One region of the Acidovorax sp. LjRoot194 genome, then DNA from elsewhere that is predicted to be linked to it. Evidence: predicted binding sites of a transcription regulator. Region 1 holds the regulator's gene; the other holds the start of a gene.

Region 1 (4,520 bases):
TCCTGACCAAGCAGAAGTAAGCCCGAGCCGCCTGGGGCCCGGCATGCCCTGCGAAAAAGCCCGCTGATGCGGGCTTTTTTCATTGCCGTCCCGACCCGAGGAAGCGACTGCTTGGGGCCAGAGACCCCACGCGCGTGGAAGCGTGCGGGTCTTTTTCCATGGCGCATGCCGTGGGGTGGCTACAATGAACTGCAAGATTCGTGCCCTATGAAACACAGCATCCTCCCAACCCTCCTGCTCACGGCCCTGGCCTGCATTCATGGCGTTGCCCATGCTGAAAAGGCTGACCGCGCCAAACCCATGAACATCGAGGCCGACGCCCTGCGGCACGATGAGCTCAAGCAAACCAGCGTGTTCACCGGCCGCGTGGTCATGACCAAGGGGTCCATCATCCTGCGCGGTGCGCGGCTGGATGTGCGCCAGGACGCCGAGGGCTACCAGTACGGGGTGGTGACGGCCGAGGCGGGCAAGCGCGCGTTCTTTCGCCAAAAGCGCGACACCGTGCCCGGTGCGCCCGACGAGTTCATCGAGGGCGAGAGCGAGGTCATCGAGTACGACGGCAAGGCCGACAACGTGCGCTTCATCACCCGCGCCGAGCTGCGCCGCTACCGCGGTGCGGTGCTGAGCGACGAGATCACCGGCGCCGTCATCGTCTACAACAACCTGACCGACGTGTTCACCGTGGACGGCCAGCGCAAGCCGTCCACCAGCACCGCAGGCGACACCCCGGCCCCTGGCAGCCGCGTGCGCGCAGTGCTGGCGCCCAAGGACCCGCCACCGGGCGCCGCTGCACCTGCCGCGCCGTCGTCGGCCCCGGCGCTGCGCCCCAGCAACACCCTCGGCGGCGGCGCCAAGTGAGCGCGCAGCCTGTCCACTCCAGCGGACCCGCGGCTGCAGACCCACAGGTCGGCAGTCGGCTGGAGGTGCAGCACCTGGCCAAGTCGTACGGCAGCCGCAAGGTCGTCAAGGATGTGTCGCTCACCGTGCAAAAGGGCGAAGTCGTCGGGCTGCTCGGGCCCAACGGCGCGGGCAAGACGACCTCGTTCTACATGATCGTGGGCCTGGTGCGCAGCGATGCGGGCGACATCCGTATCGACGGCCAGTCGGTCGCCCACATGCCCATCCACCGCCGTTCGCGCCTGGGTTTGTCGTACCTGCCGCAGGAGGCGTCCATCTTCCGCAAGCTGTCGGTCGAGGAAAACGTGCGCGCCGTGCTGGAGCTGCAGCGCGGCGACAACGGCCAGCCGCTCCCGCGCGAGGCCATCGAAGAGCGCCTCACCGCCCTGCTGCAGGAGCTGCGGGTGGACCACCTGCGGGCCTCGCCCGCCATGGCCCTGTCCGGGGGCGAGCGCCGCCGGGTGGAGATCGCCCGCGCGCTGGCCACGCAGCCACGCTTCATCCTGCTGGATGAGCCCTTCGCCGGCATCGACCCCATCGCGGTGATCGAGATCCAGCGCATCATCGGCTTCCTCAAGGCGCGCGGCATCGGCGTGCTCATCACCGACCACAACGTGCGCGAGACGCTGGGCATCTGCGACCACGCGTTCATCATCAGCGACGGCCAAGTGCTGGCGCAGGGAACCCCTTCCGAGATCGTCGACAACGCCGAAGTGCGCCGGGTGTACCTGGGCGAACACTTCCGCATGTAGCAGACCGATGGACCGTACGTTCGACCCCCGCCTCTCCCTTTTGCCACCCCGCGGGGCGGCGTGCGCCGCGCGCCGTGCAGGCCGCAAGGCGGCTGCCCGATGAAGCCCGGCCTGTCACTGCGCGTTTCGCAGCACCTGGCGCTCACGCCGCAGCTGCAGCAGTCCATCCGGCTGCTGCAGTTGTCCACGCTGGAGCTGGGTCAGGAGGTCGAGCAGATGCTCGACGAAAACCCGTTTCTCGAGCGCAACGCAGAAGAAGCTCCGCGCGAAGAGTTCGGCCTGGAGGCGGCCGACGTTCCTGCCCAGCCCGACGAGTACAGCGCGGACGACACGCTGTATTCCAACGCACCCGGCGCCAGCACCGCCAGCACGTCCAGCGACACCGCGGCCGACGGCCCGCTGGGTGACTCCGAGCCGGGCAGCAGCGCCAGCGACGAGCCCGACTGGAGCGGCGACGGCACCGTCGAGGTCGCGCCGAACGACACCGAATGGGGCGGCGATGCGCCCGCCCGCAACCGCAACGATGCCGAAGGCGACGAGGCCGACGCCACCGAGCTGGCCCGCACGCACGAATCGCTCACCGCCTTTTTGCACCGCCAGGCGCTGTCGCTGCGCCTGTCCGAGGTGGACCGCGCGGCGCTGCGGTTCCTGATCGAATCGCTCAACGACGACGGCTACCTCGAAGACCCGCTCGAAGAGCTGGCCATCAGCCTGGCCGGCCCCGACGACCTGGAGCAGATCGAAGAGCTGGTGCACCGCTTCACGGTGGCGCAGCGCCTGTTGCAAAGCCTGGAGCCCGTGGGCGTGGGCGCGCGCGGGCTGGGCGAGTGCCTGACCCTGCAGCTCAAGGCCCTGGCCGCGGACGAAGACAGCGAGATCGACCCCGACACCGTGCAGACCGCGCTGCGCGTGTGCCAGCAGCCGCTGGAGATGCTGGCGCGCCGCGACATCCGCCGCCTGACGCAGCTGTGCGGCGACGGGGAGGAGCGCACCCGCGCCGCCATGGCCCTGATCGCCCGGCTGGAGCCGCGCCCGGGCCGCAAGTTTGTGGACGTGGAGCGCAACATCATCGTGCCCGACGTCATCGTGCGCAAAGCGGGCCGCGCCAACGGGCGCGACGGGCAGCACAATTTCATCGTCGCGCTCAACCCAGATGTGATGCCGCGCCTGCGCGTGCACGACATCTACGCCGGCGCACTGCGCGGCCACAAGGGCGGCGAAGGCCACCAGGGCATGCAGCAGCGCCTGCAGGAGGCGCGCTGGTTCATCAAGAACATCCAGCAGCGCTTCGACACCATCCTGCGCGTCTCGCGCGCCATCGTGGAGCGGCAAAAGAACTTCTTCACGCATGGCGAGCTGGCCATGCGCCCGCTGGTGCTGCGCGACATTGCCGACGAGCTGGGCCTGCACGAGTCCACCATCAGCCGCGTGACCACCGCCAAGTACATGGCCACGCCCATCGGCACCTACGAGCTCAAGTACTTCTTCGGCTCGGGCCTGGGCACCGAGACGGGCGGCAATGCGTCGAGCACCGCCGTGCGCGCGCTGATCAAGCAGTTCGTCGCGGCCGAGAGCCCCACCAAGCCGCTGTCGGACAGCCAGATCGCCGAGATGCTCAAGGAGCAGGGCATCGAGTGCGCACGCCGCACGGTGGCCAAGTACCGCGAAGCGCTCAAGATCGCGCCGGCCAATCTGCGCAAGGCGCTGTAGCTCTGTCAGCGCTGCAGGGCCTTCAGGACCTGCGATGGGCCGTGCGCCGGAGGATCGCCGCCCACCCACCGGCCCGCCAACTGCGGTGCGGTGGGGTGCGAGGCCAGGCTACTTGCGCTGGGACGCGAAAACGGCGTCGTAGGACTGTGCGCTGAAGCCTGACAACCGCTGGCCGTTGGTGAGCAGCACCGGCACACCCCGCCCGCCAATCTGTGCAAAGGCCGCCTTGCCCACCGGCGTATCGACGTCCAGCTCGCGGTAGGCAATGCCCTTTTGCGCCAGGTACGCCTTGGCGGCCTTGCAGTAGCCGCACCAGGTGGCCATGTAGAGCACGACGTCGCCACGGGGTGCTGCGGCGGGGGGCTCGGTCTTGGGGCTGCGGTCGGCCGCGCGGGGCTCTGCACCCGGCACCACGCTGACCGGCAGGTTGTCCAGCTTCATCGCCTTGTCCACACCCACGCCCGTTGGGGGCTTGTCGCTGTAGACGACCCGGCCGTCCGGGCCCACCGTTTTGTAGAGCGTCTGGGCGCCCGCCATCGGTGCCAGCACCAGCGCGGCCATTGCCAGCGTGGCGGCTACGGCCTGGCGGAAAAGGCCGGGGGAGGGGCTCCGGTAAAATCTCATGCCTGCGAGCATAAGAGACACCGGGCGTGCTGTCAGCAAGAAGCTGCCCGGATGTGCCGCACCGCCCCATGGCACCACCCGCCGTGGGCCGCAGGGCCTGTCGCTGCAGAAAATCCCCGGCACCCAGCGGCCCTGCGCAGTACCGCATGCACGCCGCCACCGCGGGTGCCCGCCCGTTGTCCTTGTTCCACGCTTCCACCTCCGCTCCACCCCCACCGCCCAGCCATGGCCCGCATCGTCTTCGACCTTCCCGCGCAGTTCGGTTTTTCCACCGAGATGCAGATCTACATCAGCCATGTGAACCAGGGCGGGCACCTGGACAACGCGCAGCTGCTGAGCCTGGTGTCCGAGGCGCGCGTGCGTTTCTTCCAGTCGCTGGGCTACCCGGAGGCCGACGTGGGCGGGCTGTCCATCGTGGTGGGCGACATCGTGGCGCAGTACAAGTCCGAGGGCTTTCATGGCGAGACCATGTGCGTGGAGATGGCGCCGGTGGATTTCAACCGCTATGGCTTCGACCTGGTGTTCCGCATGACCGAG
Region 2 (4,520 bases), 1.1 Mb from region 1:
CGGCCCACGCCGTCCACGCGCATCAACTGCGTATGGCCGCCCGACACCAGCAGGGCCACAAACGGAAACTCCGGCGGGTCCGCGCTCAGGAAGGGCGACAGCAGATGCCCTTCGAGGTGGTGCACGCCCAGCACGGGCTTGCCCAGCGCCGCACCCAGCGCACAGGCCACGCCAGCGCCCACCAGCAAGGCGCCGGCCAGGCCAGGGCCGCGGGTGTAGGCCACCACGTCCACGTCCGCCAGCGTGTGGCCAGACTCGGTGAGCACCTGCGTGGTCAGCGGCAGCACACGGCGGATGTGGTCGCGGCTGGCCAGCTCGGGGACCACGCCACCATAGGCCTGGTGCATCTCGATCTGGCTGTGCAGCGCGTGCGACAGCAGGGTGGGCACGGCGGTGTCGCCGCTGGAGCGCACCAGGGCCACGCCGGTTTCATCGCAGGAGGATTCGATTCCAAGGATCAGCAAACTCATCGCCCGAGTGTAAAACCCGCACCGGGATGGCCCACCGCCAAAGCACAAAGCCCCTGCGGGCGGTGGCCGGCAGGGGCTTTGTGGGTGAGCGTGGTGCGCAGAAGGGGTTCAACCCACCGGCACGGCGCAACCTCAGGGGACTGCTACCAACGGTCCGACCGCATCCGCAACTCCCAGCTGCCGCTGCGCAGTTCGTACACGCCCACGGCGCCGTAGCGCTGCTCGCCCTTGTCGTCCCAGGTCATGGTGCCGATCACCGGCGCATAGCCGTTGATGCTGTGCATCGCCTTGGTGATCTCTGAGGGCTCTGCCGACTTGGCCTTCTGGATGGCGGCAGACAGCACGTACATGCTGTCGTAGCTGTAGTGGCCACCGTAGGCCGGCGGCTTCTTGTAGGCCTCGATGTACTTTTCGAGGAAGGGCTTGCCGGTGGCGAATTCCTTGGCCTCCAGCACGGGCGACGTGGCGTAGATGCCGTCGATGATGCCGGCGCCCTTGACCATGTCGGTGGTCTTGATGGTGTCGCCGCCCAGCAGGCTGACCTTGGTGTGGTCGACCTTGCGCAGGGCTTCGAGCAGCGCCAGCGCCTGAAAGTCGTTCAGGGTGGAGACGATGACCTCGACCTTGGCGGCCTTGAGCTCGCCGGCCAGTTCATTGAACGCCGTGGTCTTGTCGTCGAATGACTTGCGCACCACGACCTCTTTCTTCTCGGTCTTGAGCTGTGCGGCCGCGCCGTCGGCCAGGCCCTTGCCGTAGGGCGTGCCATCGTCCAGCGCGGCGTAGCGCGAGGCGCCGAGCTGCGTGGCCGCGAACGAGCCGATGGCGCGCGCCTGCAGGGTGTCGTTGCCGACCATGCGGAACGTGGTGGGAAAGCCCAGCTGCGTGAACTTGGGGTTGGTGGAGATGGCGATCTGCGCAATGTCCTTGGCCGCGTAGATGGGCGCGGTCTCGATGCTCACGCCCGAGTTCAGGTGGCCGATGACCGCCACCACACCCGCATCCACCAGTTGCTGGGCCACGGTCTTGCCGGTGGCGGCGTCGGCCTTGTCGTCCACCGAGACCACCTCCAGCGTCACGCGCTTGCCGTCCACGGTGTAGCCGCCCTTGTTCAGCTCGGCCACCGCCAGGTTCACGCCGTTGAGCAAGTCCTGCCCCAGCGCCCCCAGCGGGCCGCTCAAGGGCTGGGCCACGCCGATCTTGATGGTGTCGGGCACCTTGCTGCACCCGGACAGGAGCAGCAGCGCCGCAGACGTGACCACGGTCAAGGCCAGGCCGGCGGAAAGAAAACGGCGCCGGTCGTTAAGCTTGTTCATGCAGATTCCTCATCAGTATGTCAATGTGACCAGATGTATATGCGAGCGAATGGAAGGCGGCTATCGGGTATGCCCTGCCAATCATCAAACTATTAGCAAGTTTCAGGCCCTGCAAGGCATAAATGCTTCGGTGATGTGATGATCGGACGTCTTGCACCGCTGTAGCGCACCAATTTGTGGCGTAAAAATTGCTTATGCTTCGGGGTATGAACGAGTCTTTGCGCATCGTGGTGGTGGCCCCGGACCTGGCCATTGCCGATCCCGACGACGAACACGCCGTATTGCAGGCGGAGCGTTCGCGGGCGCTGCGCATCGGGCTGCTGGAGAACAACTTCAACCTGGTGGCCACACTGCCGGCTGACGTGTTCCTGAGCGAGCGCATCGCCCAGTTGCAACCCGACCTGATCATCGTGGACGCTGAGAGCGAGGCCCGCGACGCGCTCGAGCATGTGGTGGTCGCCACGCGCGACGAACGCCGGCCCATCGTGATGTTCACCAACGACGAGGACACATCGCACGTGAAGGCCGCAGTGGCCGCGGGCGTGTCGGCCTACATCGTGGCCGGTCTGTCGCCCCAGCGCATCCGCCCCATTCTGGACGTGGCGATGGCGCGCTTTCAGCACGAACAGGCCCTGCGCGCCGAGCTGGCCGATGCCAAGACCGAGCTCAAGGACCGCAAGACCATCGACCGCGCCAAGGGCCTGCTGATGCAGCGCCAGAACCTGACCGAGCAGGCAGCGTACGAGAAGCTGCGCAAGACGGCTATGGACAAGGGCCTGAAGCTCGTGGACGTCGCCCAGCGGATGCTGGATGTGATGGACCTGCTGGGCTGAACCCGTGACATCCCCATAGGCACTGCTCGCCTGCAGCAAGGGGCTTCTCGATGTGCTGCGCGTCGGCCTTTGCCTGGCGTCCCTGCCCGGGCCCCGCCCAGTTCTCACCACCACTCCCAGATGGTGCACCGCACAAAGGCAGTGCGGGCGCTCCTGCAGCACCCATCGCACAACCATTTGATTAAAACTGGCCGCTACCGCTTGATAGACAAGCGCTACCAGCTATCAATTACATAGCAATTACTGCGCCGCCTTGGCGCGCAGCTGGTGCGTCACAGGTTGGCACGCAGCTTGCGTTAACCCTGGCAAGACCAATGAAGGTCTTGCCCCTGACAGCAGCGGCCCAATGGCGGGCCGGTGCTGATGCCAAGCCCCAATGCTTGGCAATGGACAAAGGCGTCCCCACCCGCCCCGACGTATGCATGCGTGCATCTCGCGGGGTGTGGTGTGGACGCCTTTTTGTTTTTAACGCTACGAGGAAGTGCCCCATGACCGATCTGCTCAAAACCAGCCTCAACCGCCGCACCGTGCTGCAGGCCGCTACCGTGGGCGCCGTTGGCGTCAGCCCCGCGCTGCGTGCGCTGGTGCATGCCCAGGGCTCGGACGCCCCCGAGAAGAAGGAAGTCAAGATCGGCTTCATCCCGCTGACGGACTGCGCCAGCGTGGTGATGGCCTCGGTGCTGGGCATCGACAAGAAATACGGCGTGACCATCATCCCCACCAAGGAAGCCTCCTGGGCCGGTGTGCGCGACAAGCTGGTCAACGGCGAACTCGACTTTGCCCACGTGCTGTACGGCCTGGTGTATGGCGTGCACCTGGGCCTGGCCGGCCCCAAGAAGGACATGGCCGTGCTGATGAACCTCAACCACAACGGCCAGGCCATCACGCTGTCCAAGAAGCTGGCGGACAAAGGCGCGGTCAACGGCGCGGGCCTGGCCAAGCTGATGGCCAGCGAAAAGCGCGAGTACACCTTCGCGCAGACCTTCCCCACCGGCACGCACGCCATGTGGCTGTACTACTGGCTGGCGGCCAACGGCATCAACCCGATGAAGGACGCCAAGGTCATCACCGTGCCGCCGCCACAAATGGTGGCCAACATGCGCGTGGGCAACATGGACGGCTTCTGCGTGGGCGAGCCCTGGAACCACCGCGCCATCATGGACGGTATCGGCGTAACCGCCACCACCACGCAGGACATCTGGAAGGACCACCCCGAGAAGGTGCTGGGCACCACGTCCGAGTTCGTGCAGAAGTACCCCAACACGGCGCGCGCCGTGACGGCCGCCATCCTGGAGGCGAGCAAGTGGATCGACGAAGGCCTGGCCAACAAGAACAAGATGGCCGAGACCATTGCCGGCAAGGCCTACGTGAACACGGGTGTCGATGCGATCAACCAGCGCATCCTGGGCCGCTACCAGGACGGCATGGGCAAGACCTGGGACGACCCCAACCACATGAAGTTCTTCAACGACGGCGCGGTGAACTTCCCGTACCTGTCGGACGGCATGTGGTTCCTCACGCAGCACAAGCGCTGGGGCCTGATCAAGGACCACCCTGACTACCTGAACGTGGCCAAGGCCGTGAACCGCATCGACGTCTACAAGCAGGCCGCCGCCGCATCGAAGACCCCGGTGCCCAAGACCGAAATGCGCAGCAGCAAGTTCATGGACGGCGTGGTGTGGGACGGCAAGGATCCCGCCAAGTACGCCGACAGCTTCAAGGTCAAGGCCTGATCGCCCTGGCCTGACGACGACATTCACCCCGCCAGCACCACCCGCCCCTCTTTCAGGAGAACACCATGGTCAGCGCCGTCTTTCACACCCCGTTGGATGCAGCCCCGCCGGTTGCCACAAAAGCCATGCACCCTGCAGCCACCGCCACCACGGCCAGCGCTATGCCAGCCA

The links. The regulator sigma-54, encoded in region 1, starts transcription at its own class of promoters, with help from an activator protein. The targets are predictions, from matches to a motif close to TGGCANGNAANCTGCTTT.
Region 2: ACSQ3N_RS19590 (ANTAR domain-containing response regulator) is a predicted target of sigma-54. The motif match lies at 1,961-1,978, and genes of this name have one in related genera.

What each region holds. Positions count from the first base shown of each region.
Region 1 covers NZ_CAXUQB020000001.1:5,361,173-5,365,692, reverse strand. The annotation lists gene ACSQ3N_RS24315 (thiol:disulfide interchange protein DsbA/DsbL) at 1-20, shown strand, start outside; gene lptA (lipopolysaccharide transport periplasmic protein LptA) at 208-858, shown strand; gene lptB (LPS export ABC transporter ATP-binding protein) at 855-1,649, shown strand; gene ACSQ3N_RS24300 (RNA polymerase factor sigma-54) at 1,749-3,359, shown strand; gene ACSQ3N_RS24295 (glutaredoxin domain-containing protein) at 3,468-3,983, opposite strand; gene ACSQ3N_RS24290 (acyl-CoA thioesterase) at 4,209-4,520, shown strand, end outside.
Region 2 covers NZ_CAXUQB020000001.1:4,303,459-4,307,978, forward strand. The annotation lists gene tsaD (tRNA (adenosine(37)-N6)-threonylcarbamoyltransferase complex transferase subunit TsaD) at 1-470, opposite strand, end outside; gene ACSQ3N_RS19585 (branched-chain amino acid ABC transporter substrate-binding protein) at 614-1,783, opposite strand; gene ACSQ3N_RS19590 (ANTAR domain-containing response regulator) at 1,990-2,616, shown strand; gene ACSQ3N_RS19595 (CmpA/NrtA family ABC transporter substrate-binding protein) at 3,105-4,349, shown strand; gene ntrB (nitrate ABC transporter permease) at 4,415-4,520, shown strand, end outside.